Regions from separate parts of the Arthrobacter sp. P1_B3 genome, predicted to be linked through region 1. Evidence: riboswitches for the same ligand, from Rfam matches in the RefSeq annotation. Region 1 holds a riboswitch; each other region holds the start of a gene.

What was found. A riboswitch is a leader RNA that binds a small molecule or an ion and turns the genes downstream of it on or off. The one in region 1 is predicted to bind thiamine pyrophosphate.
Region 2: it holds a riboswitch for thiamine pyrophosphate, as region 1 does, so the genes downstream of both, AC1D2F_RS09785 (bifunctional hydroxymethylpyrimidine kinase/phosphomethylpyrimidine kinase) here and thiO (glycine oxidase ThiO) in region 1, are expected to answer to the same signal.
Region 3: it holds a riboswitch for thiamine pyrophosphate, as region 1 does, so the genes downstream of both, thiC (phosphomethylpyrimidine synthase ThiC) here and thiO (glycine oxidase ThiO) in region 1, are expected to answer to the same signal.
Region 4: it holds a riboswitch for thiamine pyrophosphate, as region 1 does, so the genes downstream of both, AC1D2F_RS14560 (ECF transporter S component) here and thiO (glycine oxidase ThiO) in region 1, are expected to answer to the same signal.

What each region holds. Positions count from the first base shown of each region.
Region 1 covers NZ_JBFTZV010000004.1:197,280-204,607, reverse strand. The annotation lists gene AC1D2F_RS06530 (DEAD/DEAH box helicase) at 1-1,379, opposite strand, end outside; gene AC1D2F_RS06525 (RNB domain-containing ribonuclease) at 1,697-3,199, opposite strand; gene AC1D2F_RS06520 (ferritin-like fold-containing protein) at 3,238-3,912, shown strand; gene thiE (thiamine phosphate synthase) at 4,009-4,704, opposite strand; TPP riboswitch at 4,731-4,851, shown strand; gene thiO (glycine oxidase ThiO) at 4,846-6,186, shown strand; gene thiS (sulfur carrier protein ThiS) at 6,183-6,419, shown strand; gene AC1D2F_RS06500 (thiazole synthase) at 6,425-7,249, shown strand; gene AC1D2F_RS06495 (4a-hydroxytetrahydrobiopterin dehydratase) at 7,308-7,328, shown strand, end outside.
Region 2 covers NZ_JBFTZV010000006.1:171,480-178,807, reverse strand. The annotation lists gene proB (glutamate 5-kinase) at 1-788, opposite strand, end outside; gene obgE (GTPase ObgE) at 778-2,367, opposite strand; gene rpmA (50S ribosomal protein L27) at 2,485-2,748, opposite strand; gene rplU (50S ribosomal protein L21) at 2,811-3,119, opposite strand; gene AC1D2F_RS09785 (bifunctional hydroxymethylpyrimidine kinase/phosphomethylpyrimidine kinase) at 3,523-5,247, opposite strand; TPP riboswitch at 5,230-5,326, opposite strand; gene AC1D2F_RS09780 (Rne/Rng family ribonuclease) at 5,473-7,328, opposite strand, start outside.
Region 3 covers NZ_JBFTZV010000007.1:19,051-26,378, forward strand. The annotation lists gene rpsP (30S ribosomal protein S16) at 1-137, opposite strand, end outside; gene AC1D2F_RS10220 (hypothetical protein) at 356-793, opposite strand; gene AC1D2F_RS10225 (VOC family protein) at 1,561-2,436, opposite strand; gene AC1D2F_RS10230 (amidohydrolase family protein) at 2,519-3,601, opposite strand; gene AC1D2F_RS10235 (GNAT family N-acetyltransferase) at 3,598-4,104, opposite strand; TPP riboswitch at 4,179-4,287, shown strand; gene thiC (phosphomethylpyrimidine synthase ThiC) at 4,283-6,118, shown strand; gene AC1D2F_RS10245 (alpha/beta fold hydrolase) at 6,115-6,849, opposite strand; gene ffh (signal recognition particle protein) at 6,920-7,328, opposite strand, start outside.
Region 4 covers NZ_JBFTZV010000013.1:60,589-67,916, reverse strand. The annotation lists gene AC1D2F_RS14565 (ABC transporter ATP-binding protein) at 1-817, opposite strand, end outside; gene AC1D2F_RS14560 (ECF transporter S component) at 862-1,509, opposite strand; TPP riboswitch at 1,576-1,719, opposite strand; gene AC1D2F_RS14555 (heme-degrading domain-containing protein) at 1,908-2,453, shown strand; gene AC1D2F_RS14550 (DUF4235 domain-containing protein) at 2,495-2,758, shown strand; gene mnhG (monovalent cation/H(+) antiporter subunit G) at 2,835-3,236, opposite strand; gene AC1D2F_RS14540 (MrpF/PhaF family protein) at 3,226-3,504, opposite strand; gene AC1D2F_RS14535 (Na+/H+ antiporter subunit E) at 3,501-4,046, opposite strand; gene AC1D2F_RS14530 (Na+/H+ antiporter subunit D) at 4,043-5,674, opposite strand; gene AC1D2F_RS14525 (Na(+)/H(+) antiporter subunit C) at 5,671-6,273, opposite strand; gene AC1D2F_RS14520 (Na+/H+ antiporter subunit A) at 6,270-7,328, opposite strand, start outside.

The sequences.
Region 1 (7,328 bases):
CCGGTCTCGCCGAGGTCCTCGAGGACCTCCGCGTCGACGCCGGCGAGCACTCGCTTGTCGCGGGGGAGCCGGCCCTTGGTGCCCGCAGGGATGTCGAGTTCCTCGAACAGGTGCGGCGAGGAGGAATAGGTCTCCACGGGCTCGGGGTAGCTCAGGCCCAGGGCCTTGTTGATGAGCCCCCAGCGCGGCATGTCATCCCAGTCAACGAAGGTCACAGCGGTACCCTTGTTGCCCGCGCGGCCGGTGCGGCCGACGCGGTGCAGGTAGATTTTCTCGTCCTCGACGCACTGGTAGTTGATCACGTGCGTGACGTCGTCGACGTCGATGCCGCGGGCGGCGACGTCGGTGGCGACGAGGACGTCCACCTTGTTGTTGCGGAAGGCGCGCAGCGCCTGTTCGCGGGCGCCCTGGCCGAGGTCGCCGTGGATGGCGGCGGCGGCGAAACCGCGGTCCACCAGTTCCTCGGCCACCTTCGCTGCGGTGCGCTTGGTCTTGGTGAAGATGATGGTACGGCCGCGTCCGCGGGCCTGCAGGATGCGGGCTACCACTTCCACCTTGTCCATGCTGTGGGCACGGTAGATCAACTGGCGGATGTCGCGCTTGGTCAGGCCTTCGTCGTCCGGGTCCGCGGCGCGGATGTGGGTCGGCTGGGTCATGTAGCGGCGGGCCATGGCGATGACCGGGCCGGGCATGGTGGCCGAGAACAGGAGCGTCTGGCGGACCGCGGGGGTACCGGCGATCAGGGTCTCGACGTCCGGCAGGAACCCGAGATCCAGCATTTCGTCGGCCTCGTCGAGGATGACGATCTTGACGTTCTTCAGGCTCAGGTGCTTCTGCTTGTAGAGATCGATCAGGCGGCCGGGGGTGCCGACAACAACTTCGACGCCGTTCTTCAGCGCCTCGACCTGCGGCTCATAGGCGCGGCCACCGTAAATGGTGGCGATGCGGGCGTTGCGCTTCTTGGCGGCGTTCTCGAGGTCCTTGGCCACCTGGACGGCGAGTTCGCGGGTGGGCACAATCACCAGGGCCTGCGGGGCGCCCGGCACGGCCAGCTTGTCGAAGCCGGCGTCGTCACGGCCGACGACGCGCTGCAGCGCCGGGATGCCGAAGCCGAGGGTTTTGCCCGTACCGGTCTTGGCCTGGCCGATGATGTCATGCCCCGCCAGTGCCACCGGCAGCGTCATGGCCTGGATCGGGAACGGGTGGGTGATGCCGGCGTCGGCCAGCGACTCCACGATATCCGCGCGGACGTTGAAGTCGGCGAAGGTCTTTTCGGCAATCTCGTGCGGCTTTTCGTCCGAGATAATTGTTTCTTCGGGCTCGATGGTCTCCGTGCCGGACTCATCGGTCAGAAGCTGGTGCGTGTGCAATTCACTCACAGGGGAGTTTCCTTATTCATTTTGGGCTGCGCTGCTTGCTCAACGGGGCCGGCCGAAGTGGCCGTTCCGGAGCACGCTCAGGCGCGCAAGCATTTCCAGTGGAAGCCGATCGCGGGCTATCTAAATGCTGGCACTGGGGACCAGCGGGTGGATCTCAAGATCGCGTAGGGGCGGGCTTGTTGAATTCGAAAATCATGGAAATCAACGACCGGGCATCCATTTCTACTTCTCCAGTCTAGCTGTACGAGGCCCGGATCCTCGACTGGACCCGTCATCACGCCCCGGGAGCGTGCCGGCTGCGGACTGATAAGGGACTGTCAGCCCACGAGCTCCAGCTGGATTTCGCGTGTGGCGATGTCTGAGGACACCACCCGGACCCGGACTTGCGTGCCCGGTTCCAGTTCGCCGGGGCATCGCGCGGTCACGGCGGGCTCGGCGATCTGGACGATCCCGGACGGGCCGTTTCCGTTGCCGTTGGCTTTGCCGCCGTTCCCATTCCCGTTCCCGCTGCCATTGGTGTTGCTCTTCGCCGGTTTGGGGCCGGAGATGACGACGGCGTCGAATTCCTGGCCGACGTGGTTGACGAGCAGCGCCGCCTCCACGGTGTCCAGCGACAGCCGCTCCAGTTTCGCGGCAAGCTGGTCCGAGGTGCCCATGATGGCCGGGAGGGACGGCAGGGCATCCCGGGCCCAGGCCGGAACTTCGGTGCCGTTGCTCAGGGCCTCGCAGATCACCAGCACGAAGCGGTCGACCAGCCGCCGCAACGGCGCCGTGGAATGGGCGTAGGCGGCGCCGATGGCGGACTGGACTGCGGCTCCCGGCACCGTGCCGTCGAAGTGCGTGTACCCGGCACCGCGGAAAAGCATCCCGGCCGAATGCACAATGGCCAGCTGCCGGGGGTCCGTGGGGTCCAGCGTCCGCAGGTACTCGCCGTAGCGCATTTCCCCGTCCCAGGGCTTGCCGAGAGCGTGGGTCTGGCGGTGGAAGTGCCTCAGTGAAGCCTCATCAGGGGCGGGCATGGTGCGCAGGATGCCGACCTTGCCCTGGAGCATGAGCGCGGCGGCGGCCATCCCGGTCATGAGCGAAATCTGGGCGTTCCAGTCCTCCACCGGCAGCGGCGGGGCCGCCACGATCCGGTAGCCGCCGTCGGGCAGCTGCTGGATTTCCTGTTCCGGCATGTTCAGGCTTGCGCCGCCGCGCAGGCGTTCCAGCTCCACCCGTTTGATGCCTACCTCTTTCAGCAACTGCAGCACGGGCGCCGCGGTGCCGGCGTCGAGCTCGGCCTGGACGCCTTTGTAGCTGAGTTTCGCGCGGCTGCGGACCTGTGCACGGCGCACGAGGACTGAGGTCACCTCTGCCGCGGCGTCGAGCTCGAACTCCCAGACGAACGCCGCGCAGAGCTGCCCGGCGAGCAGGCTGCCGGCGGCCTCGCTGATGATTTCCGGGTGCAGCGGAATCCGGCCGTCCGGAGTGTAGAAGGTCTGGCCGCGGCGCCGGGTCTCGGCGTCGAGCGCGCCGCCCGGGGCGACAAAGGACGGGACGTCGGCGATGGCGTAGAACACCTTGTAGCCGCCGTCGCTCCGTTCGATGAACAGGGCCTGGTCGAGGTCAGTGGACGATGCCGGATCAATGGTCACGAACTCGACATGTGTGAGGTCCAGGTCCGGCAGCTTGTGCTCGGCCACCGCCGCCTCCGCGTCGCGCAACACGTTCTCGGGGAACGGACCGGGAAGTTCCAGCGTGGTGCGCAGCGCCTTGAGAGCCCCGGCAAGCTGGTTCTGCTGCTCGTGGACACTGGGGGTCAGGCGATGATGGGACACGAAAATCAGGGTAGCCCGATTTCCGCTATTAGTCTTGGATGATGAGCGCAACTGCGGACGATCCGGCCCTCTACAACAGCTTCCTGGCGGATCTGCTGGGAGTCATGGCGTACGGCGAGCTTTCTGCCTTCGAACGGCTGTCCTCGAGCGCCCGGTATTCGCCCACGCTGCATGACCGTGCAGTGCTGGGCAGGATGGCCGTGGACGAGTTCCAGCACTACGAACTCGTCCACGCCCGGCTCGAGCACATGGGCCTGGACACGGAGGCTGCCATGCTGCCGTTCCAGCCCTCAGTGGACCACTTCCACGAGCGCACGCGCCCGGCGGACTGGTACGAGGCGCTCATGAAGGCCTACGTGATCGACACGGTCTCCGCTGACTTTTACAGCGCCGTCGGCCGGTACGTCGACGCCGGGACCCGGGAGCTGATCGGGCAGGTCCGCTCCACAGGCGAGTCTACGGCCGTGCTGCAGGAGCGTCTCAAGGCGGCCCTGGCCGATGACCCCCGGCTCGCGTCGCGCCTGGCGCTGTGGGCCAGGCGCCTGCTGGGTGAGGTCCTGACCCACGCCCAGCGGGTCAGCCTTGAGCACGAGTTCCTCGCCGGGCTCTCGGGGCTGGACGACGCCGACGCCAGGGAGCTGGTCAGCGGCCTGACGGCCGAACTCGCAGCGAACCACGCGCGCAGGATGGCAGGGCTGGGGCTGGCCGGGTAGGTCCAGTACCGAGCGCCAGCCGCGGTGCCGGCGAGGTTGCCGGCCAGGGTGGCCGCGGCCCGGAACGCCGGCGGGCTTGCGGGCCGGGGAACCTGCCTAGGATTCCGCAGCGTCCAGCGCCGCCAGCAGTGCACCCGCGGCGTGGGCCGGATCAGCGGCGTCGGTGATCGCCCGGACCACCACGATCCGCCGGGCGCCGGCCTCGACTACCTGCTCGACGTTGCTGAGGTCGACCCCGCCGATCGCGAACCACGGCACGACCCCGTCGACTTTGCCGGTGCCGTCCGCTTCCGCCCGGCCGATTGCCTGGGCGGCGTAGCGCACCAGGTCGAGGCCGACGGCGGCGCGTCCCGGCTTGGTGGGCGTCGCCCACACGGGTCCCACACAGAAATAGTCGAGTCCTTTACGGCCTGGTGAGGCGGCAATGGCGGCGTCCACCTGTTTCGGGCTGTGGGTGGACAGGCCGATCACGGCATCCTTGCCCAGGAAGCCGCGGGCGGCGTCGAACGAAATGTCCTTTTGGCCGATATGGAACACCGGCGCCCCGGACAAGGAGGCGATGTCAGCCCGGTCATTGACGGCCCACAGCCGTCCGTGGCGCTGTGCTGCCGCGTGAAGGACCTCCAGGAGTTCGAGTTCCTCCGCCGCCTCGAGCGATTTGTCGCGCAGCTGGATGATGTCAACGCCGCCTGCGAAGGCGGCGTCAACGAAGTCCTCGAAGTCGCCGCGGTCCCTGCGGGCGTCGGTGCAGAGGTAGAGGCGGGCGGTGGTGTGGAGGGGGTCCTGGCTCATGGCACCAGCCTAGTTCCTCTAAACTGGGCGCATACCGCGGGAGCCCGCAGCAGCCATGTCGCCGCTGCACGGCTGAGAGGGCGTCAGAGCCGACCGCTTGACCTGATCCGGCTAGTACCGGCGTAGGGAAGGAATTTTTTTATGGGCTCACGAGCCGGCCGCGCAGCCGAAGCCGCAAATGACGCCGCTTCCAGAGTTTGTGACGCCGGGCCCGGTACCGCAGGGGACATCAGCGCCGAAGGCATCACCACAGACATCACCGCAGACGTTGCCGTGATCGGCGGCGGCGTGATCGGCCACGGCATCGCGTTCGAGGCCAGCCGCGCGGGCCGGTCCGTGGTGCTGATCGATGATGCTCCCGGCAGCGGAGCCAGCTGGGCCGCGGCCGGCATGCTGGCCCCCGTGAGCGAGCTGCACTACCAGGAGGAGCAGCTCCTGGAGCTGATGCTTGAGTCCTCCCGGCTGTGGCCCGGATTCGCTGCCGAAGTCGACGCCGGTGCGGGGATGGACGCCGGTGCCGGGGGCACGGAATGCCGGGCCGGTACCGGCTACCTGACGACGCCGACCCTGGCCGTCGGGGCCGACGCGGCGGACCGGCGCGCGCTCGCGGACCTGAGGGAAGTCCAGCAGGCCTGCGGCCTCACCGTGGAACCGGTGACAGTGCGCGAGGCGCGGAGCCGGGAGCCGCTGCTGAGTCCCGGCATCTCGTGCGCCTTCGACATCCCGGCCGATCACCAGGTGGACCCCCGCCTCCTGATCGCCCGGCTCGCCGGCGTGCTCGGCACGGAGGGCGGGAGTTTGATCCGGCGGCGCGCGGCGGGCCTGCTGTGGCAGGACGGACAGGTTGCGGGCGTACGGCTGGCGGGTGGCGGTTTCGTGCGGGCCGCAGAAACCGTCGTCGCCAACGGGCTCGGCGCCGCCGGGCTCGAGGAGCTGCCCGCCGGACTGGCGCTGCCGCTGCGGCCCGTCTACGGCGACATCCTGCGCCTTCGCGTGCCCCCGCATCTTCAGCCGCTGCTCACCGCAACCGTGCGGGGCATGGTGCGCGGGGTTCCGGTGTACATCGTTCCCCGCCAGGACGGCACCGTGGTGATCGGAGCCACCCAGCGCGAGGACGGACCGTCGAATCCGCATGCCGTATCTGCCGGCGGCATCTACCAGCTGCTGCGGGACGCCCAGCAGCTGGTGCCCGCGGTCGCCGAGCTGGAGCTGCTGGAAGCCACGGCCCGGGCCCGGCCCGGCACCCCGGACAACGCCCCGTTGCTGGGGCGGGTCGCGCGCCCGGGCGGCGGGGACGTCCCGGGACTGATCATCGCCACAGGTTTCTTCCGGCACGGCGTCCTGCTGACCCCCGCCGCTGCCGCCGTATGCCGGCAACTCATGGACGGGACGCCGGACCCGCGCTGGGCAGGGTTCCGCCCCGACCGTTTTTCCCGCATCCCGGATACGTCCGGAGACAGCCCCAACAAGGAAGCAGCATGAACATCAGACTGAACGGAACGGAGCGGAGCGTCGCCGACGGCGCCTCCGTCAGCACACTCGTCAGCCAGCTCACGGGCCGCAGCATCGGCCCCGACGGCCGGGCTGCAGACGGGGGCAAACTCGGTGTCGCCGTGGCCCGCAATGCCGAAGTGGTGCCGCGCAGCCAGTGGCACGCCACGGCGCTCGCCGACGGCGACGACGTCGAACTTGTCACGGCAGTCCAGGGAGGATGACCAGCATGAACGAGACGACGTTGGCAGGAACACCGGCCGTACCGGTGACCGGGGCGGTGGCCGACCCGTTCGTGGTCGACGGCGTGGAGCTCAGCTCCCGCCTCATCATGGGTACCGGCGGTGCGCCGAGCCTGGACGGGCTGGGGGCCGCGCTCGTGGCCTCCGGGACCGAACTGACCACGGTGGCGATGCGCCGCTATTCGCCGGCCGAGACGGGCTCGCTGTTCCAGCTGCTCGAGGACCAGCAGATCCGGGTGCTGCCCAACACGGCCGGCTGTTTCACCGCCAAGGATGCTGTCCTCACCGCCGAGCTGGCCCGGGAGGCCCTGGAAACGGACTGGGTCAAGCTCGAAGTCATTGCCGACGAGCACACCCTGCTGCCGGACGCAGTCGAACTCGTGGACGCCACCGAACAGCTCGTGGCCCGCGGCTTCAAGGTCTTCGCCTACACCAACGACGACCCCGTGCTTGCCCTCCGGCTCGAAAACCTCGGCGCGACGGCCGTGATGCCGCTGGGCGCCCCGATCGGCACCGGCCTGGGCATCCTGAACCCGCACAACATCGAGCTGATCGTCTCGCGCGCGTCCGTGCCCGTGGTGCTGGATGCCGGGATCGGCACGGCCTCGGACGCGGCCCTGGCGATGGAACTCGGCTGCGACGCCGTGCTGCTGGCCACGGCCGTGACCCGGGCGCAGAATCCCGTGCTCATGGGCGAGGCCTTCAAACACGCCGTCATCGCCGGTAGGCTGGCAAAAAAGGCTGGCAGGATCCCGCGCCGCGAGCATGCGCTGGCGTCCTCGGCGATGGAAGGCCGGGCCGAATTCCTCTGAGTCCGGCCGCTCCCGGTAGGCCGCCAGTCTTGTCGGTCAACCAGTCAAGGAGAGTGTCATGGCAGCCACGGACGACATC
Region 2 (7,328 bases), on a different contig from region 1:
TTCGGCGTGGACGTGACCAAGGCGTGGATGCCGGAACCGGCGGCCATGCTGGCGGCTTCGACCTTGGTGGCCATGCCGCCTGTGCCCACGCCGGCCTTGCCGGTGCTGCCGATCGAGACGCCGTCGAGGTCGTGCGGGCCGGAGACGTGCGCAATCCGTTTGGCGCCGTGCGACGGCGGGCCGTCGTACAGGGAGTCGACGTCGGAGAGCAGCAGGAGTGCGTCGGCGCGGACCAGGTGGGCCACCAGGGCGGCGAGCCGGTCGTTGTCGCCAAAGCGGATTTCGTGGGTGGCCACGGTGTCGTTTTCGTTGACCACCGGGACGACGCCGAGGTTCAGGAGCCGGTTCAGCGCGCGGAACGCGTTGGTGTGCTGGCTGCGGCGCATGAGGTCATCCGCGGTCAGCAGCACCTGGCTGACGGTGACGCCGTGCGCGCCGAAGGCGTGGGTGTACCGGGCCATCAGCAGGCCCTGGCCCACGCTGGCAGCGGCCTGCTGGGTGGCGAGGTCGCGGGGGCGCTTCTCGAGTCCCAGCGGGGCGAGGCCGGCTGCGATCGCGCCCGAGGACACCAGGATGATCTCGGTGCCGGCGTTGCGCTGGTGCGCCAAGGCGTCGGCGAGGCCGGTCAGGGCCTCTTCGGAGATCCCGCCCTTGATGGACGTCAGCGAGGACGAGCCCACCTTGACGACGATCCGGCGGGCCCCGGACAGCGCACTGCGGTCCGGGGCGCTGAGGGTGTGGGCCTTGAGGGGCTGCGACCGGTGCTCGACGACGGTCTTACTCGTCATCTGTTGCGCCCAGTCCACTCTCCTTGAGCGGCTGCCGCGCGCGGCGTCCGCTGACGGACTCGGTCCAGATGCCGGCCTTGCGTTCGGCTTCGAGCTCCGCACGGGCGGCGGCCTTCGCGTCGCGCCGCTCCTGCTGTTCGTCGCGCTTCTGGCCACGCGTCGGGCGGTCGCCGATGTCGGCGAAGCGCACGTCGGTGCCGCGCGGTGAGGCGAGAAGTTCGGCGCCGGCCATCATGGTCGGTTCCCAGTCGAAGACGACGCCGTCGTCCTCGCCGATGACCACAGTGTCGCCCGGTGTGGCGCCCTGCTTGAAGAGTTCATTTTCGACGCCGAGCTTGGCCAGGCGGTCCGCGAGGTAGCCGATCGCTTCCTCATTGGTGAAGTCGGTCTGCTTGACCCAGCGCACGGGCTTGTCGCCGAGGACGCGGAAGAGCGGCTCGAGGTTTTTCTCTTCGCGGCGGATCGTGAAGCCGGTCTCGTTGACGGCGCGGGGGCGCAGCACGGGGGCCTGCACCTTCGGCGGGGTCGCGGCGACGGCGTCGCGGGCGGCCTGGACGATTTCGGCCATGGCGAAGCCGAGCTGGCGGAGGCCTTCGTGGCTCGTCGCGGAGATTTCGAAGACTTTGTAGCCGCGGGATTCCAGTTCGGGGCGGACGAACTCGGCCATGTCCTTGCCGTCGGGCAGGTCCACCTTGTTCAGGGCCACCAGGCGGGGGCGGTGGTTCAGCGGAACCACTTCGCCGTCGGACCCGCTGTAGCTCATGTCCACGGCGTACTTCTCCAGCTCGGCCTCGATGATGGCGAGGTCGGAGAGCGGATCGCGGTCCGATTCGAGCGTGCCGCAGTCCAGTACGTGCACGAGGGCTGCGCAGCGCTCGACGTGGCGCAGGAAGTGGTGGCCGAGGCCCTTGCCCTCGCTGGCGCCCTCGATCAGGCCGGGGACGTCGGCAATGGTGAAGCGGACCTCACCGGCCTGGACGACGCCCAGGTTCGGGATGAGGGTGGTGAAGGGGTAGTCGGCGATCTTGGGCCGCGCGGCCGACATGGCGGCGATCAGGCTGGACTTGCCGGCCGAGGGGAAGCCGACGAGGGCGATGTCAGCGATGGACTTCAGCTCCAGGACGACGTCGCTGGATTCACCCTCGATGCCGAGCAGCGCGAAGCCGGGCGCGCGGCGCTTCTGGGAGGACAGCGAGGCGTTGCCGAGGCCGCCAATGCCGCCGGCGGCGGCGATGTATTCGTCGCCTTCGCCCACGAGGTCGGCGAGGACCTCACCGGACTTGGACTTCACCACGGTACCTACGGGCACCGGAAGGATCAGGGTTTCGCCGTTCTTGCCGCCGCGCCAGTCGCCCATGCCGGGGCCGCCGTTGGTGGCGTGCCGGTGGGGTGCGTGGTGGTAGTCGAGCAAGGTGGTGGTCTGGAGATCGACGCGCAGGATGACGTCGCCGCCGTTGCCGCCGTTGCCGCCGTCGGGACCGCCGAGGGGCTTGAACTTCTCGCGGTGAACGGAGACACAGCCGTGGCCGCCGGTACCGCCGGATACGTGCAGTACTACCCGGTCTACAAAGCTCGCCACGTGGATCTCCTCAGTGCTGTTCCCCGGACCCACAAAGGGGCCCAAGATGATTGTAATGCGGTTAAAACACCGGTGGAGCGGACCTAATGGCCCGCCCCACCGATTTAGAACGTTTTGTTACTCTGCAGCTGCAGCAGCCACGATGTTCACAACGCGGCGACCACGGCGGGTGCCGAATTCGACAGCACCGGGGGTCAGGGCGAACAGGGTGTCGTCCCCGCCGCGGCCGACGCCGGCGCCCGGGTGGAAGTGGGTGCCGCGCTGGCGGACGATGATCTCGCCTGCGGAAACTACCTGGCCACCGAAGCGCTTGACGCCGAGGTACTGGGCGTTGGAGTCACGACCGTTGCGAGTGGAACTCGCGCCTTTTTTATGTGCCATTTGGAATGCCTGCCTTCAAAAAATTCTGGGGAATCTGCTGGAACCTGAACAGTAACGAAGAGTTACTTGATACCGGTGATCTTGACCTTGGTCAGTTCCTGACGGTGGCCCTGACGCTTCTTGTAACCGGTCTTGTTCTTGAACTTCTGGATGACGATCTTCGGACCACGAAGGTCTTCGAGGATCTCAGCCGTAACCGTTACCTTGGCCAGGTCCGCAGCAGCAGACGTGACTTTGTCACCGTCCACCAGGAGCAGTGCGGGCAACTCAAAGGTGCTGCCGGCTCCACCGGGGACGCGGTTCAGGGTAACGAAGTCTCCAACGGAAACCTTCTCTTGGCGGCCGCCTGCGCGGACAATCGCGTACACCACTGGGGAACTCACTTCTCTCGACGTTTATTACTAGATTTGCGTGCGGAACCTGGGGCCAAATTGTTTGGACCGGCTCACGCTGTGCCTCAACGCCGGTGGATTCCCCGGGGGAACCCATGAGCTATCCCCGGAACAAATCCACTTGGAATTCCAAGCAGGCTGTTCTCAGGGTCATAACCCAAGTGTTGGCGTAAGCACCGAAGATCTAGAATACGCTAATTTTGCCTTCGGCCGCAAATGAGGCTGGTTCCGGCTGGTAGTCCGTGATAGGCGCCACAACGTCTTGAAGCAAAGACCGTGTCAATGTTCTTGACCGTGATCTCGACCGTCTTGATGCTGTGCTGCCGCAAGGACTTCCGGAACCGTGCCCCACCATCGTACCGGCTGTGCGGGCCAGGTCGTGTCAGGCGTACAGCCGCGGCGCGTCGAAGAAGGCCACTTCGTAGCCCGATGACTGCCGGAAAGCCAGGGCCATGGCCTCCCGCTCGCTCCCGGATGCCCGTCTGGCCGCCGTGTCCGTGTACGCGATGGCCTGCCGGGTCGCGGCGGCGAAGTCCTCATCGGCGTACGTCCGCAGCCAGTCGGCGTAGGGGTGTGCCACGGGGGCGCCGCCGGCAAGGAATTCCCGGTGCAGGGTGGCCCCGACCTCGGCGTAGAGCCAGAAGCATGGGAGCGCCGCCGCGACGAGGATCGCGTAGCTGCCGGCCACCGAGGCGGCCAGCAAGTGGTCCACGTACGACTTCGTCACCGGGCCCAGGTTGGGGGCAGTGGGGCGGGTGCTGAGCCAGGAACGGTGCAGCTCTGATTCGACCTCCAGGCAGGTCTGTGCGGAACGGGCCCAGAACAGCTGCTCCGCCTCGGTGGGGGCGATCGCGGCGGCACGGGCCAGGACCCGGGAGTAGCCGTTGAGGTAGATGGCGTCCTGGGCGAGGTAGTACGCGAACTCGTGCTCGGGCAAGGTCCCGTCGGCCAGCCCGCGGATGAAGTCCAGGGCGTAGATGGCGTCAAGATCGCCCGCGGCCCCTGCGCGCAAGGCAGCGGCGAACTCGCCCTCCGCCGGACCGTGGCCGTCGAGGCTGCCCTGGCCGCGTTGGTCGTCTTTGAGGGCGTGCACATCGCCAGTTTGCTGCATGTGGTGGAAGTGATGGACCGGACCGTTGCCGGAGCCGACGTCCAGGGCCGCGGCTTCGCGGAGCGCGCCCAGCAGCCACGGCTTGACCTCCCGCAACGCCACTTCCCAGTCCCCCACCCGGGCCTGCACGGTGGCCATGGCCGAGGACAAGGAGCAGCCGGTGCCGTGGCTGTTGCGCGTGGCGATCCGCTCCCCCGGCACCACCACCGTTTCCCGGCCGAGCAGGCCCCCGGTGTTCACCAATGCATCCGGGCAGCCGGCGCCCGCGCCGTTCCCGCCCTCCGCGGCATCGCCGCCGTCGACGGGTCCGTCCCCGGGCTGGCCGCCCTGGGAGTGTCCGTCCTTGAGGTGCCCGCCTTTGACCAGCACGGTGGTGCCGGTCAGGGCCGCCAGTCGTTTGCCCTGCGCCAAGGCCTCAGCCCAGTCGGCCGCGGCGGGCTCTTTGAGCAGGATGGCGAGTTCGGCGAGGTTCGGCGTGATGAGGTCCGCCAGCGGCAGGAGGGCCTGCAGGGCGGCCTCGGCCGATTCCTGCAGGAGCCGGTCGCCGCTGGTGGCGACCATCACCGGGTCCAGGACGACGACGTCGGGGCGCACCTTTTCCAGCCAGCTGCGGACGGCGTCGATCACCGCGGCGTCGCCGAGCATGCCGATCTTGACGGCGTCGATGCCGATGTCGTCGCTGATGGCGTCCAGCTGGGCCGTGAGGAACGCGGCCGGGGGCACGTGGACGGCGCGCACGCCCTGGGTGTTTTGGGCCGTCAGGGCCGTGATGGCGGCCATGCCGTAGCCGCCGTTCGCTGCAATGCTCTTCAGGTCGGCCTGGATCCCGGCCCCGCCGGAGGGGTCGGAGCCGGCGATGGCCAGCACGCGGGGAATGCGCGGGGGTGCGGACGGGGACGGCACGGACGGGGACGGCACGGACGGGGACGGCCCTGCCGTCTGACAATCGCTGGGCAGAAACTCGGACTGATTCGATCTCGCGGACAAGTCAGACATCCCTTCGCCGGTGCTAACCGGACAGGTTCAACGGGTCTGGATCTCAGCCGGCTGATGCGCGGCACCCCGTGTCAGTGTTCCAGCCTAGCCGTTGCCACCGGGCTGCCCCGTTAACGCAGGAGCGGGACCGGGCCGGAGCGGACGTATTGTTACGCCCGCTCCGGCCCGGTCCCGCAGTCCAACCAGTCGAAGGGACCGGTCGGGGAAGCGATCAGTCGCGGCGGACTACAGCTCCGACGCCGGTACGCCCACGCCGAGGATGATCGGCTCGTTGCCGGCCGGGATGGACGCCGGCCTGGCCGCGGCGGGTGCCTTGGCCTCGTGAACCGATCCGGCCGCGGCCGGCCGCGTCGCCTCGCGATGCTCCACGGAGGTCTCGTTCGCAGCGCCCTGGGCGCGGCTGGCGCTCCGGTTGCGGCGCCCGCGGCGGCCACGAGCCGTGGTGTCCGCTGTCCGCGAAGCCGGCGCCTGCGCAGTGCGCACGGCTGCGGGCGCCTCCGGTGCCGCGGAAGCCGCGGAGGGCGGGGCCTGGACGGCGTCCATCCCGGCCGGCTTGCCGGCCTCGGCGTCGCCCAGGTTGGCGAAGGCCTCGGTCAGCAGGTCCAGGGTCAGGGCCGGTTCCGGCGTGTCCTCGGCGTGCTCCACGAACGGCAGGGCCACCTGCTCACCGCCAAACGTCAGCACGGTCGCGGGACGTCCGGCTGCCTCTTCGGCGGCCGCGAGCTGCGTGACGGCGTCGACGGCGGCCTTACGGGCCCCGGCGTCGCTGGCAGCGGCTGCCTCCCCGTCGTGCAGGTGCGCGGCGTGCGCCGCGGCGGCGATGTTGGCCAGCGCGGCCCGGGTGGCTTCAGCCTTGGCGTGGCGTTCGGCCTCGGTGGGCTCGACGTGGACGGCTGCGGGTGCGGCCGGCGCCGTCTCCGGGCCCTGGCCTCCCCTGCCGCGGCGACGGCTCTTGCGCTCCGTGCGGGCAGCAGGCTGCGCCTCGGCGCGCGGCACATAGTGCTCCGCGGCAACCGTGTTGGCGCGGCGGTGTTCCACCGGTTCGTCGTGGGTGACGATGCCGCGGCCCGCGCAGGTTTCGCACTGTTCGCCGAAGACTTCCAGCAGCCCGGTGCCCATCCGCTTGCGGGTCATCTGCACGAGGCCCAGCGAGGTCACCTCGGCCACCTGGTGCTTGGTCCGGTCCCGGCCCAGGCACTCCACCATGCGGCGCAGCACGAGGTCGCGGTTGGATTCGAGCACCATGTCGATGAAGTCGATCACGATGATGCCGCCAATGTCGCGCAGGCGCAGCTGCCGGACGACTTCCTCGGCCGCTTCCAGGTTGTTCTTGGTGACGGTTTCCTCGAGGTTGCCGCCGGAACCGGTGAACTTGCCGGTGTTAACGTCCACCACGGTCATGGCTTCGGTGCGGTCGATCACGAGGGAACCGCCGGAGGGCAGGAAGACCTTCCGGTCCAGGGCCTTGTGGATCTGCTCGTCGATGCGCCAGGCAGCGAAGATGTCCGTGTCCTTGGTCCACTTCTCGAGCCGGCCCACGAGGTCCGGTGCCACGTAGGTGACATAGGCCTCGATGGTGTCCCAGGCTTCCGCGCCGGAGACGATCAGCTTGGAGAAGTCCTCGTTGAAGACGTCGCGGACCACCTTGATGGTCAGGTCAGGTTCGCCGTAGAGCAGCTCGGGGGCGAGGATCTTGGTCGACGTCGACTGGCTCTCGATGCCCTCCCACTGCGCGCGTAGCCGGTTGATGTCGTGCGTCAGCTCTTCCTCGGAGGCACCCTCGGCCGCGGTACGGACAATGACGCCAGCGTCCTCGGGCAGGCGGTCCTTGAGGATCCGCTTGAGGCGGTTGCGCTCGACGTCGGGCAGCTTGCGGGAGATGCCGGTCATGGAGCCGCCGGGCACGTACACAAGGTAGCGCCCGGGCAGCGAGATCTGGCTGGTGAGGCGGGCGCCCTTGTGGCCGACCGGGTCCTTGGTGACCTGGACCAGCACGGAGTCGCCGGACTTCAGCGCGTTCTCGATCCGGCGCTGTTTGCCTTCGAGGTTGACGGACTCCCAGTTCACTTCGCCGGCGTAGA
Region 3 (7,328 bases), on a different contig from region 1:
GGCTCTTCGGTCGGGTGGTACTTGCCGATCTCTTCAATAGCACGGCCATCACGCTTGGAGCGTGAGTCCATGACGACGATGCGGTAGTACGGTGCGCGCATCTTACCGAAGCGCTTAAGGCGAATCTTTACGGCCACTTTTGTGGTCACTCCTGTTTCTGAAACGGGGTCGAGCCCGGCGTTCTGCACCCGTGGGGCGGGCCGTACTTGGGGGTTCTAAAGGACAAGATCCAGACGCGGAGAGAGGGGCCACGCAGATCGAGTACCTGTTCATTGTGCCAGAACACCGGCAGGATTTCGACTTGACGCGGGTCCGGCGCGCCAGCACGCCCCCTGGTCGCGGCGATCCAGGCCGGTCAGGACGTCCAGACGTAGAGGCCGGACCTGGTGGCGGGGTCGACTCCAGCGGCGAGCTCGGCGATCCGGCGGACATAGCCCCGCGCCTCGTCCGGGCCGAAGGGCATGTCCTCCTCGGCGGCCCAGTTGGCCGCGACGTCCTCGAGGACGTCGCCCTCCCCTTCGGTTTCATAGCTGAGCAGTTCCGCCAGCGTGCGGACCATCGCGGCGGGGACGCCGAGCAGCGAGTCGCTGGCCACGTCAACCATGGCCAGCTCGTAATCCGCGCCCGGGGCGTGCACGGCCACTCCGGCGAGGTCTCCCAGCCGCTCCACCTCAAAGTCACTAATCTCCGGGATGCGGACTGCCCCCGGCGCGGCCGGCCCGCCGCCTTCGAGTGCGCCGGCGCGCTTGAGGGCTTCTTCGTGGGTGGACACAAAGAGTTCGGTGAATCCCATGCAGCTTGTCCTTAGGGTTCGGCGGTACGCGGACCGCTGTTTTCGGCGTCGCTTCAGCCTAGCGTGCCTTTAGCGCACGGCGACGCTGGTGGACATGCCCTCCGTAACCGTGCCGGATGTCGCCATACTTGGTCCCACCCGTGGGCATGCCCTCCCCGGAGCGTGAGCACTGGACATATGGCAGCTATGTCCGTTCCCGGCCGCGACCGATGGACATGTTCCGAAGTCCCGCCAACGAACTGTGGACATGCCCTCCCCCGACGGTGAGCAATGGACATATGGCAGCTATGTCCATTCCCGGCCGCGACCGGTGGACATACCCAGCGGTTCTGAGGGCGACGAGTGGACATGCCCTCCTCCGGCCCGGGAACCCTGCCCACCCGGCCCCGCCCGCGGACATGCCCAGGGGTCCTGAGGGCGACCAGTTGACATGCCCTCCCCTGACCGTGAGCACTGGACATATGGCAGCTATGTCCGTTCCCGGCTGCGACCGGTGGACATACCCAGCGGTCCTGAGGGCGACCAGTGGACATGTCCTCCTCCAGCCCGGGAAACCCAGCCCATCCGGCTGCGACCGATGGACATGTTCCGAAGTCCCGCCAACGAACAGTGGAAATGCCCTCCCCCGACGGTGAGCAATGGACATAAGGCAGCCATGTCCATTCCCGGCCGCGACCGATGGACATGTTCCGAAGTCCCGCCAACGAACGTTGGGCATGTCCAGTGGGGAGCTATGAACGCTGGACATGCCCAGCGAACAGCGTGCCTTAGCGCACGGCGACGCGGATCCGGTTGCGCCACGGGTCCTCGAAGCGCAGCTCGGCGCCGGTGTGGTGCGAATCGACGCCGGCGACCTTAAGCCGGTCGGCCAGGCCTGCGACGTCGTCACCGGACGGCACTTCGATGAGGACTTCACCCAGGCCCAACGTGTCGCGCCGGGGACCCGCGCCGCGGCTGTTCCAGACGTTCATGGCCATGTGGTGGTGGTAGCCGCCGGCAGAGACGAACAGTGCCTGGCCGTGCCAGCCCGCGGTCTTCTCGAATCCGAGGGTGCCGACGTAGAACTCTTGCGCGGAATGAACGTCGCCCACTTGCAGGTGGACGTGCCCGACGCCGGCGGCGGCCTCGCGCTGGCCGGTCACGGATTCTTCGGTCAGGAACTGCTGCAGGTAACGCTGCGGCGGCAGGGCCAGGCTGTCCATGACGACGTTCTTGCCCTCCCACGACCAGGCTTCCCGCGGCCGGTCCCAGTACAGCTCGATGCCGTTGCCCTCGGGGTCGTTGAAGTAGAACGCCTCGCTGACAAGGTGGTCCGCGCTGCCCGTGAAGGACTGGGGCTCATACTGGGCCGCGGTGGCCACGGTAGCCGCCAGGGAGTGCTGGTCCTCGAAGAGCAGGGCGGTGTGGAAGAGCCCGGCCTCGCCGCGGGAGGGAATGTTCAGGCCGGGGGCGGGCGCCAGGTGGACCAGCGGCTTGCGCTTGCGTCCGAGGTAGAGGCCGCCGTCCTGTTCGGCCACAATTTCCAGGCCGAGGGCCCGCTGGTAGTAATCGGTCATGAGCTTCATGTCGCCGACCTTGAGCATCACGGTGCCCATGCTGAGTTCGGCCGGAAGGAGATCCTGGGTGCTGGATTCTTGGGTCATCGAAACGCTCCGGTGTCTTGCGGCCACCGGGTATCGGCGACCTTTCGTATAGGGTAAAATTACTTGAAGCTTCAATTTATTCCTAACGGATGAAGTGCCCCCTCAGCACAATGTGCTGTAGGCCCGCGAGGGTGCCGAGGTGCTGCCGGGGGTCTTCGGCGCATACCAGGACGTCGGCGCTGGCCCCTTCGGCGATGCCGTCCGCGCCGAGCCACGTCCTCGCGGACCAGGCCGCCGCGTCGAGGGCGGCTGCTGCGGGCAGGCCGGCGGCGTGCAGGGCATGGATCTCGTCCACGATCCGGCCGTGCCTGATCACGCTGCCGGCGTCGGTGCCGGCATAGATGGCCACCCCGGCCTCGTAGGCTTCGAGGACCCGTTCAGCCCGCCGTTCCCACAGCGAGCGCATGTGGGCGGCGTAGCGGGGGAACTTGGCCTCCGCCCGCGTGGCGATGTCCGGGAACGTGGCGATGTTGATCAGAGTGGGCACGATCGGGACGCCTTGGTCGAGGAAGCGCGGCAAGTGCCGGGGCAGCAGCCCGGTGCCGTGCTCGATGCAGTCGATCCCGGCGTCGAGCATGTCATCCAGGGTGTCTTCGGCGAAGCAGTGCGCGGTGACCCGGGCCCCTTCATCGTGGGCGGCCTGGACGGCGTCCTTGACCGTCCGGGCGGGAAAGCTGGCCGCCAGGTCGCCGGCGTCGCGGTCGATCCAGTCCCCCACGAGCTTGACCCAGCCGTCGCCCGCGCGGGCCTGCTTCCGCACCGCCTCTACGAGATCCTCCGGCTGGACCTCGATGGCCAGGCCCGGCAGGTAGCGCCGGGTCCTGCCGAGGTGCCGGCCGGAGCGGATGATCCGGGGAAGGTCCGCCCGCTGCTGGAGCCAGCGGGTGTCGTGGACCGCGCCGGCATCTCGGACCAGCAGCGTCCCGGCGTCCCGGTCCGCCAGGGCCTGGGATTCGGCGGTGTCCTCGGAAACGTCCCCGCCCGGGCCCAGGCCGATGTGGCAGTGTGCGTCCACGAACCCGGGAATGACCCAGCCGTCCAGCACGGTCTCCGGCGCGGCTGCCGGGCGGCGGAAGGTCAGCAGTCCGTCCACCGACCAAAGTCCGCGGCGTTCCTGGTCCGCGGCCGTGAGGATGGGGCCGCTGAATTCGATGATGCCGGTCATGGCCTAAGCCTAATCCGCATGACAACCCGCCGGCCCAGATCATCCAGCCCCAGCTGCGCTTCGTGCACCCGCAGGGCAGCCAACGCCTGGCCCGGCTGGGCGAATTCCTCGAAACCGCAGCTCGCGTAAAACGGCCCATTGAACGGAATGTCCGCGAAGGTGCTAAGCGTCATCGATAAACAGCCACGACTCCGGGCCGCATCGATGGCCGCCTCCACCACGGACCGGCCGATCCCCCGCCCGCCGAAGTCCGGCTGCACGGAGAGTTGCTCCAGGTGGGCCTGGCCGCCGAGTTCGTCAACGCGGGCAAATCCTACGGGCGGGTTTCCGGCGACAAGTATGAAGCGCGGCTCGACCGGCGTCGTCAACGCCGGAGCCGGGAGCGCCTGGTCCCCCGGCTCCGCTTCGAGGATGCGGTCTGCTGCGGCCTCGAGAACCGGCAGCGCCGGAAGGTCTTCCGGCGTCGCCGTCCTGATCCGGGCCGCGGCCCCGGGCACAGTCACAATGCCAAGCTAACACCGCGGTCCGCCGGCCGCGTCATACTCCACAGCCGTCGACAGGCACGTGGTAGCTTCGTCTACGACCACACGGGTGCCCCCTGCAGGGGCTGAGATCGGGCTGACGCAGCCTGCGACCGTTGAACCTGTCCGGGTAATGCCGGCGAAGGAAGTGAGTATTTTCGTGAATACCCAATTGACCCAGCACAGCCCTGCCCAAATCGAGCCCGTCCAAATTGAGTCAGCCCAAAATGAGCCTGCAGCCGCCACGCAGTCGCTGAAGTCCCACTCGCTGGCCTTCACCACGGACCCGGACCATGGCATCCGCGTCCCGGTGACCGAGATTGRCCTGGAACCCTCACCGGGCGGCGTCGGGAACGCACCCTTCCGGGTCTACCGCACCGCCGGCCCCGGCAGCGATCCGGTCCGCGGGCTGGAGCCCTTCCGGGCATCCTGGATTGAGGCCAGGGCGGACACCGAAACCTACGCCGGCCGGGAACGGGAGCTGCTCGACGACGGCAAGTCGGCGGTGCGCCGGGGTGCGGCGTCGGCCGAGTGGCGGGGCGGCCGGCCGGTGCCGCGGCGCGCCGTTGAGGGCAAGACCGTCACGCAGATGCGCTACGCCCGGGACGGTGTCATCACACAGGAAATGCGGTTCGTCGCGCTGCGGGAGAACTGCGATGTGGAGCTGGTCCGCAGCGAGGTGGCCGCGGGGCGGGCGATCATTCCCAACAACGTCAACCACCCCGAATCCGAGCCGATGATCATCGGCAAGGCGTTCCTGGTGAAAATCAACGCCAATATCGGCAACTCCGCCGTGACCAGTTCCATCGCCGAGGAGGTGGACAAACTCCAGTGGGCCACCCAGTGGGGCGCGGACACGGTCATGGACCTCTCCACCGGGGACGACATCCACACGACACGCGAATGGATCATCCGCAACTCCCCCGTCCCCATCGGCACGGTCCCGATCTACCAGGCGCTGGAGAAGGTCAACGGTGAGGCGAATGCCCTGACCTGGGAGATCTTCCGGGACACCGTGATCGAGCAGTGCGAGCAGGGCGTGGACTACATGACCATCCACGCCGGGGTGCTGCTGCGCTACGTGCCCCTGACAGCCAACCGGGTCACCGGCATCGTCTCCCGCGGCGGCTCCATCATGGCCGGCTGGTGCCTGGCGCACCACCAGGAGAACTTCCTCTACACCCACTTCGACGAGCTGTGCGAGATCTTCGCGAAGTACGACGTCGCGTTCTCCCTGGGTGACGGGCTGCGGCCCGGCGCGACGGCGGATGCCAACGACGCGGCGCAGTTCGCCGAGCTGGACACGCTGGCCGAGCTCACGCAGCGGGCCTGGGAGTTCGATGTGCAGGTCATGGTGGAGGGCCCGGGACATGTGCCCTTCCACCTCGTCCGGGAAAACGTGGAGCGCCAGCAGGAACTCTGCAAGGGCGCCCCGTTCTATACGCTCGGGCCGCTGGTCACCGATATCGCACCGGGGTATGACCACATCACCTCGGCGATCGGCGCCACGGAGATTGCCCGCTTCGGCACCGCCATGCTCTGCTACGTGACACCCAAGGAACACCTCGGGCTGCCGAACAAGGACGACGTGAAGACGGGCGTGATCACCTACAAGATCGCGGCCCACGCCGCCGACCTCGCCAAGGGCCACCCCGGCGCCCACGAACGCGACGATGCCCTGTCCAAGGCGCGGTTTGAGTTCCGCTGGCGGGACCAGTTCGCGCTGTCCCTGGACCCGGTGACGGCGGAGGCCTTCCACGATGAGACGCTTCCCGCGGAGCCGGCCAAGACAGCCCACTTCTGCTCGATGTGCGGTCCCAAGTTCTGCTCGATGCGGATCAGCCAGGACATCCGGGACGAATACGGTTCAGCTGATTCGCAGGCGGCCCTGGCGCAGATGGCGGCCGGAATGCAGGCGAAGAGCAATGAGTTCCTCGCCTCGGGCGGCAAGGTCTACCTGCCGGAACCGGCCGTAGGCGAACCTGCAGCCTCCTAGGACGCCCGGGCGTGCTGGTGCCGGCTAACCTCGGCGATGTACGAGCGGATGGCCCGGTCCCCCTCGGCTGAATCCTGGGGCCGGTGCCCTCCCGGCGCCGTGCGGTGCAGGGCGCCGGTCTCGCGCAGGTAGCCGGCGATTTCCTCATACAGCGGTTCCCAGCCTCCGGTCAGGACCAGCGTCGGCACGCCCGGCACGATCTGCAGCGGGGCTTCCCACGGCGGCGCCTGCAGGCGGAGCCGGCGCGCCGCCCGGAGGGCCTCCGGCGTCGTGGCCCCCGGGGCGTCGGCCGCAAACGCGCGGCGGATGAACTCCCGCTGGAAGTCGTCGTCGCTGAGGTTGTGCCGGACGTCGAAGAGCGGCTGCATGAGCGCCCGGTGCGCAGCGGTGGCGGGAAGCTCCGCGGTCAGGGACAGGCAGGCCGGTTCCACCAGGGTGAGCGACTGGACGAGGTCGGGCCGCTCGACGGCAGCCATCATCGCGGCGATCGCGCCCTGCGAATGGGCCACCACATGGCCGCCGGCCTCGCCGCGGCCGTCGTCTGCCAGCGACGCGAGCACAATTGCGGCGTCGGCGGCGAAGTTGGATTCGAGGGGTTCCGCGACGGCGTCAAACCCGTGCCGCCGCAGGAACAGGGCGTCGTAGTCCAGCGCCATTCCGTGCTGCTTTGGCCACGCGGCGGCACCGAAGCTGCCATCCCCGTGGACGAAGACTACGCGCTGCTTGAACATTGTCTAACCCTATGGCACTTCAGTGCTGATGCCGCCGGCGACACAGTCCCGGCGGCATTAGCAGCTGCGGCTACTTGCTGCCGCCGAGGAACTTGTCGAAGCCCTTGGGCAAATTCAGCTGGGACGGATCGAAGTCGCCGCCCTGCTGGCCGAACGATGCCCCGGTGGGCAGGGCCTTGGAGCCGGCGGCACGCCGGGCCTCGGCGTCGCGCAGTTCCTGCGCTGCCTTGGCCGGGTTGCCGGAGCGGGCCTTCTTCTTGGGCGCGGGCTTGGCTCCCTTGCGCGCCCCGCCGCCCATGCCGGGCATCCCCGGCATTCCGGGCATCCCGCCGCCGGCGGCCATCTTCTTCATCATCTTCTGGGCCTGGGCAAAGCGCTCCAGCAGTCCGTTGACCTCGGAGACGTGCACGCCGGAACCGCGGGCAATGCGGGCCCGGCGGGAGCCGTTGATGATCTTCGGAGCAACGCGCTCGTGCGGG
Region 4 (7,328 bases), on a different contig from region 1:
TCGCCGGGACGTAGCCCGGCACCCAGACGCCCGCACCGATGAGCATGTCCCGCGCCTCGGCCAGGACCCGGTCCGGCGGTCCGTCAATCAGCACGGCGGAGTCCGTGGCGGACCCGGGCTGCAGCACCACGATCCTGTCCACCAGGTCTTTCCAGACCCCCACCCGGTGCTCCACGACCACCAGGGTGGCGCCGGTCTTGTCCAGGCAGCGGCCCACAGCGTCGCGGACCTCCAGGACGCCGGCGGGGTCGAGGTTGGCGGTCGGCTCGTCGAGCAGCAGCAGCCCCGGCCGCATCGCAAGGATCCCGGCGAGCGCCAGCCGTTGCTTTTGTCCGCCGGAGAGTGCCGACGTCGGGTGGTCCAGCGGCAGCCGGCCCAGCCCGACGTCGTCGAGTGCCTCGCGCACGCGCGGCCAGATCTCCGCCGCCGGGACGGCGAGGTTCTCCGCACCGAAGGCGACGTCGTCGCCGAGGCGGGAAAGCACCACCTGGGTTTCCGGGTCCTGCTGCACAAGCCCGGCGCGGCCGCGATGCGCCCGTGGCGGGGCACCGTCGATCAGCAGGCTTCCGGTCTCGTCTGAGTCTTCGGAGTCGCCGGCCGGCCCCGAGGCGCCGGCCGCGCCGTCGCCCAGCACGCCGGCCAGGGCGTGGAGCAGCGTCGATTTGCCGGCGCCGGAGGGGCCCAGCAGGAGCACGCGCTCCCCCGGCCGGATGTCCAGCTCAAGGCCGCTGACGGCGGGCCGGGGCCTTCCGGCGTGCCGCCAGCCCCAGCCGCGGGCCGTGACGGCGGCCGGCCGGACGCCTGTTGAAGATCTCATGGGTGCTCTGCAGAGTTCAGGATAAGAGGGTTCTGGAGAAGCGATCAGGAGAAAACAGGCTCCGTGGCGGCCTTGCGGGAGGCAAAGGAGCCCAGCACTCCGGTCTTGGCCAGGCCGCGGGTGGCGAGCCAGGACAGTCCGCCGGCAATCACTGCGCCGGAGATTGTGGTGAAGGCGATGTAGGCGAGCTTGTCCCCGGCTGCGTAGGCGATGTTCCAGCCCCACGGCAGGAAGGAATCGTTGAGGCCGCAGAACAGGCCCGCGCTGGCTCCGGCGAGCAGGGACACCGGCAGGTTGAACTTCTTATAGAGGAAGGCCGCGAAGACCAGTTCCGCGCCGAGGCCCTGCAGGATGCCGGAGATCAGCACCGTGGTGCCGTACTGCGAGCCCATGATGAGCTCGCCCGTGGCCGCGACGGTTTCGCAGAAGAGCGCTGCGCCCGGCTTGCGGATGATGAGCATGCCCAGCACCGCCGGGATCATCCAGCCGCCGGCGTAGAGTCCGCTGAGCGGCGGGTAGAGCGCGTTGACCGGGACCGAAATGAGGTTCGCGCCCTGGGACCAGGCCCAGAAGATGACGCCGCCGGCAACGGCGATCAACGCGGCCACCACAATGTCCACCACACGCCAGGTGTAGTTGCGCCGGGCCGATGATGGGCTGGCGGAACCATGCTGTGCTGAAATATCTGTCATGTCGTCCTCCTGAGGAACAGGAGGGGAGGGTGCTCCGGCCGGCTTCGGCTTCCGCCGCCCTCCGCGCACCCTGAGAACTCGACTCCCTTGCGCCGGTACTAACCGGATCAGGTTCGAGGGTCTGCGGCTGCCCGCACTCTCAGCGCCCACCTAAGGTTTCCCCGGATTTTTCCGGTGATGCCCGACGGCGGCGCTCCCCTGTCGTAAATTGTTTCGCCCTTGTGGGCTGGCTCAGTTTACACCCGGAGGGCCGGGTTTTCAGTGGTGTGCCGTCACAATCCGGGACGGGGCAAAGCAGGTCTCCGCGGCCGGGAACGCCCCGCTTGGTAGAGTCGACGTGTCGGACACCCGGACCCGCCAGCGGGCGGCCTCGTCACCCACCGGAAAGCTGGATTATTTTGACGCAGACACCAGCCACACAAGATCCCTCCGGGGAATACGACCCTGACTCGAGGGAGCCGCAGCCGCAGGGATCCCTGGCGGTGCTCATCGGCCGGGTACTGGCCGAGATGGACGCGCTCCAGTTCGCGTCGTTCAGCAAGGACGACGCCCTGGACCTCGGGCTCCTCCTTGTCGAGCTGGGCAGGCAACGCTCGCTGCCCATCGCGGTCGACATCACCAAGGGCGAGCAGGTGCTCTTCCACGCAGCGCTGGACGGTGCCACGCCGGACAATGAGCGCTGGATCAACGCCAAGAAGCGGACCGCCATGCGGTACGAGGTCCCGTCCCTGCTGGTGGGCCTCCGGGCCCGCGCTGCCGGCGGAATGATCGAGGACAACGCCTGGTGGGACCAGACGGAGTTCGCCGCCCACGGCGGGGCGTTCCCCATTTACGTGCGCGGCACGGGCGCCGTCGCCGTCGTCACCGTCTCCGGCCTGCCCCAGAAGGCGGACCACGAACTCGTGGTCGAGGCCCTGCGGATGGTCCTCACACCGGAACGCTAGGCTAGGGAGAGACCCTGTTCCCGTCCCAAGGAGACCGAAGAATGAACATCATCATCAAGCTGCTCGGCACCGGCATCAGCCTCCTGGCCGGCTTTGCCGGCACCAAGCTGGTGGACACCATCTGGGAAAAGTCCACGGGCAACAAGCCGCCCAAGGGCCACGACGACGACGTCCCCACCACGCTGCGCTCGGCCCTGACGTTCGCCCTGATCTCCGCATCGGTCAGCGCCATCATCCAGGTGCTCGCCAACCGCGGCACCCAGCGCGCGATCACCCGCTTCGCCAAGACCCAGGACATCGTCTGACCGGACTCGACTAGCGGCGGCGCCGGTCGAAGCGTCGGTCGATGTGCCGGGCTGCCGCGCCGGTCACCGAACGGGCTCAGCGGCCGGCTTCGTCGTCGTCGTCCACTCCGTGTTTGGCCGCCTGCTGGCCCGCTGCCTGTTGAACTACGGCCTCGAGCTCGTCGGAGCTCAGCAGCTCCGGATGCAGGTGCTTGGTCCGGTAGCCGGCCCGGCCCACCATGTGGGCCGACACGGGGACGGTGAGCAGCTGGAAGAGCCAGGCCACCACCAGGACGGGCCACACCCACCAGCTGCGCATCTGCAGGCCAAGCGCCGCCAACAGCAGGAACAGGCCGAGGACCTGCGGCTTGGTGGCGGCGTGCATCCTGCTCATGAGGTCCGGGAACCGCAACAGCCCGATCGCGGCGCCGAGTGACATGAGCGCACCGGTCACCATGAACACGGCGGAGACGGCATCGATCACTGTTTCAGGATTCACGGACGCTCTCCCTTCTCTCAGCCACGAACCGGGCCACAGTGACCGAGCCGACGAACCCGATGAGGGAAATCGCAACGAGCAGCATCAGGTTGTTGAGGTGCCGGTTGACGGCCATGTCGATGCACAGGGCCGCCCCGAAAATGGCGAGCAGCACGTCGGCGGCGAGAACCCGGTCCAGCAGCGAGGGGCCCCGCCCGATCCGGACGATCGCCCCCGCGGCGGCCAGGGAAAGTACGACGGCGGTCACCGTCAGGACGGTCTGCATCATGCGGCGATCTCCTGTGTGAGGGCGGACAGTTCGTCTTTGGTCCCCATGATCCTGATCAGCCCGGCCTCGGTGTCCCGGACCTCCTTGCGCAGCTTGGCCGCGTCCTCGGCATTGCGGACGTTGATGCCGTGGATGTAGAGCGTGGACGTTGACCTGTCCACCTCCACCACGAGGGATCCCGGAATCAGCGAGATCACATGCCCGGTGGCAGTGACCAGGAGGTCGGAATGGCTCCGGAGCGGCACGGCGACAATGGCGCTGACCACGTTGGGGCCGCGGACCACGGCGAGGTACAGGACCTGGAAGCTTGCCGCGACGACCTTTCCGAGGAAGATGAGGGCGAAGGGCACGGCGCGGAGCACGTTGAAGCGGCCGCCGAGCTCCACGGGGGGCAGATAGAAGATGCGCGCCACAAGCACGGCGATGAGGGCCCCGAAGAGGAGATTGCCCGGGCTGAAGTTCTGCCACAGCGCGCCCCAGACAAAAACGAGCCACACCAGCAGCGGCAGTTCCTGGCGCAGCGAGATCCTTTTCCGGTTCATTTGCCGCCACCCTGCAACTCGCCCTGCCCGGGCTGGGCCGCCGGAGGCACCGGCGGCACCGGCGCGTCCTCGCCAAGCACGGCCTGGATATAGGAGGACCTGTCCAGCATCTCCTCGGCGGACTGGTCGGCCACCCTGAACAGCGGCCCGGCGAAGACGGTCAGGGCCACGCCAAAGACCACCAGGCCCAGGGTGGAGCCCACCATGGTGCGGGGCAGCAGGGTCACGTTCGTCCTCCCGGCCCGGTCCCCGGTGGCGGAGTCGGCCGGTGCCGCCAGGAGCACCGGATCGGGGTGCTCAGCGTCCTCGGGCTTGCGCCAGAACGCCCGGTTCCAGACCCTCGCGATAGCCAGCAGGGTCAGCAGGCTCGTCAGCACGCCACCGATCACCAGGGCGTAGGCCAGCGGTGTGCCCAGTTCGACGCCTGCCTGTAGCAGCCCCAGCTTGCCCAGGAAACCCGAGAACGGCGGGATTCCGGCCAGGTTCATGGCGGGAATGAAGAACAGGACCCCCAAGACCGGGGAGAGCTTGGCCAGCCCGGCCACGCGGTCCATGGATGAGCTGCCGCCGCGGCGTTCAATCAGGCCGGTCACCAGGAACAGGCTGGTCTGGATGGTGATGTGGTGGGCCACGTAGAACACCGCGGCGCCCAGGCCGGCCACCGTGGACATGGCCAGGCCGAACACCATGTAGCCAATGTGGCTGACCAGCGTGAAGGACAAGAGCCTCTTGATGTCGCTTTGGGCCAGGGCGCCGAGGATACCCACCACCATGGTCAGCAGCGCCGCGACCATGAGCGGGGCGTTGAGCGCATCCCCCGGGAAAAGCAGCGTCTCCGTGCGGACCATCGCATACACGCCCACCTTGGTCAGCAGCCCGGCAAACACCGCGGTGACGGGGGCCGGTGCAGTGGGGTAGGAGTCGGGGAGCCAGAAGGACAGCGGGAAGACGGCGGCCTTGATGCCGAAGGCCACCAGCAGCATGACGTGCAGCAGCGTCCGGGTGCCTTGGTCGAGGTCCCCGAGCTTGATGGCGAGATCCGCCATATTGATGGTTCCGGTGGCGCCGTAGACCATGGCGATCGCGATCAGGAACAGTACCGAGGACACGACGGAAACCACCACGTAGGTCACGCCGGCCCGGATGCGCGGGCCCGTGCCGCCGAGGGTGATGAGCACGTAGCTGGCCGTCAGCAGAATCTCAAAGCCGACGTAGAGGTTGAAGAGGTCTCCGGAGAGGAAGGCGTTCGACACCCCGGCCACGAGGATCAGGTAGGTCGGGTGGAAGATCGAGACCGGCGCGTCGCGGTCGCCGTCGGCCATGCCCTGTCCCGTTGCGTAGATCAGCACCGCAAGGCTCACGGTCGAGGACACCACGAGCATGAGCGAGGAGAACTGGTCCACCACCAGCACGATGCCCCAGGGCGGCAGCCAGCCGCCGATGTCCACCGCGGCCGTCCCGCCTTCCCAGACGGAGGCCAGCAGCCAGCACTCCAGCAGCAGGGTCAGGGTCAGGACGGCGATGCTGATCGCGCGCTGGGCCCGGGTGTGATGGATGAGCAGGAACGTCAGGGCGGCGCCCAGGATGGGGAGTACGACGGCGAGCGGGGCAAAGCTGGTGATGTTCACTCTTCGCCTCCTTCCGGGCTGGGGTCAACGTTCAGGGAACCGGGCTGCTCTTCAGAGGCGGCCTTGTCGGCCCGCACGGGGCGGTCACCGGACATGACCGCGGCCGTGCCGTTCCCTGTGCCGGGAGCGGGAGCGGAGGCTGTGGCCTTGTCTATGGTTCCGGCGCCGTCGGAGCCGACCATGGCCAGCGGGAACTCTGACGTCTCGGCCGGGATCACGGAGTCGTCCTCGGCATCGAAGCTGGGCGTTTCTGCGACGCGGCGGTCCTCGGCGTCGTCCTGGATTTCATCCTGGCGGGCCAGGACCCAGGTGCGGTAGATGATGCCCAGCATAAACGCCGTGACGGCGAAGGAGATCACGATCGAAGTCAGGATCAGGGCCTGCGGCAGGGGGTCGTTGTAGTCCCCCGCCGGGGTGTCCTTGTCGAAGATCGGCGCCAGCCCGGCGTAGCCGCCGGTGGCGAGGATCAGCAGGTTGGTGGCGTTGGCCAGCAGCATGAGGCCCAGCAGGACCCGGGTGAGGCTGCGTTCGAGGATCAGGTAGATGCCGCAGGCGTAGAGGGCGCCCATGACCGTCAGCAGGGTCAGGTTGACGCTCATGTTCTCCCCCTGGAGGTGGTTTCGGCGTCGTCGGCCTCGACGGGGGCCCCGGCGGGGACTCCGCCGCTGTCCTCGTCTTCGGAGGGCTCGGCGGGCTCTTCGAAGTGCTCGTCGATTTCCGCACCGAGGCTGCGCAGCACGTCCAGGACCAGCCCGACCACCACGATGTACACACCGATGTCGAAGATGGTCGAGGTGACGAACTTGATGTCACCGAAGACCGGCAGCCACAGCTCCACGATGGCGCTCTGGAACACCTGGCCGCCCAGCAGCAGCGGCGTCATTCCGGCGGCCGCCGCCGTGGCCAGGCCTATCCCCAGCAGGGTGCCGGCGCCGACGGGCGTGGCTTCGCGGAGTTCGAAACGGCCGCCCGCCAGGTAGCGGATGGTCAGGGCGAGGCCGGCGGTGAGGCCACCGGCGAAGCCACCACCGGGCAGGTTGTGGCCGGCGAGGAGCAGATAGAGGGAGAACACGATGATCGAGTGGAAGATGAGGCGGGTGACCACCTCGAAGATGATCGAGCGGCGTTCAGGCGCCAGGGTCCGGCCGGCCACCAGCCAGGCGTCGCGCGTCGCGGCAGCAAACCGCCGGTTCATCGCCAGGGCGGCATCATCCCTGGTGCTGCCCCTGGCTCCGGTCCGCCGGCCCACGGTCCCTTCCTCGACCGACGCGGACGTCTGGAGGCGGTCGCCGCGGCCCCGGACGAAAATAAGGCTGGCCACGCCGGTGGCGGCCAGGGCAAGGACGGAGATCTCGCCAAAGGTGTCCCAGGCCCGGATGTCCACCAGGGTCACGTTGACGACGTTGAGGCCGCCGCCGCCTTCATAGGCCAGTTGCGGGAACTGCAGGGAGACCGGCGCTGCCACCCGGGCGCCGAGGGCGTAGATGGCCACGAAGATCATGGTGACGCCGAAGGCCAGGCCGATCACCACGCGGATGACCCGGTATCTGCCGCCGGTGCGGTCCCGCAGCCCCGGCGGAAGGCTCCGCATGGCCAGCACGAACGCCACCAGGATGATGGTTTCGACCAGCATCTGGGTCAGGGCAAGGTCCGG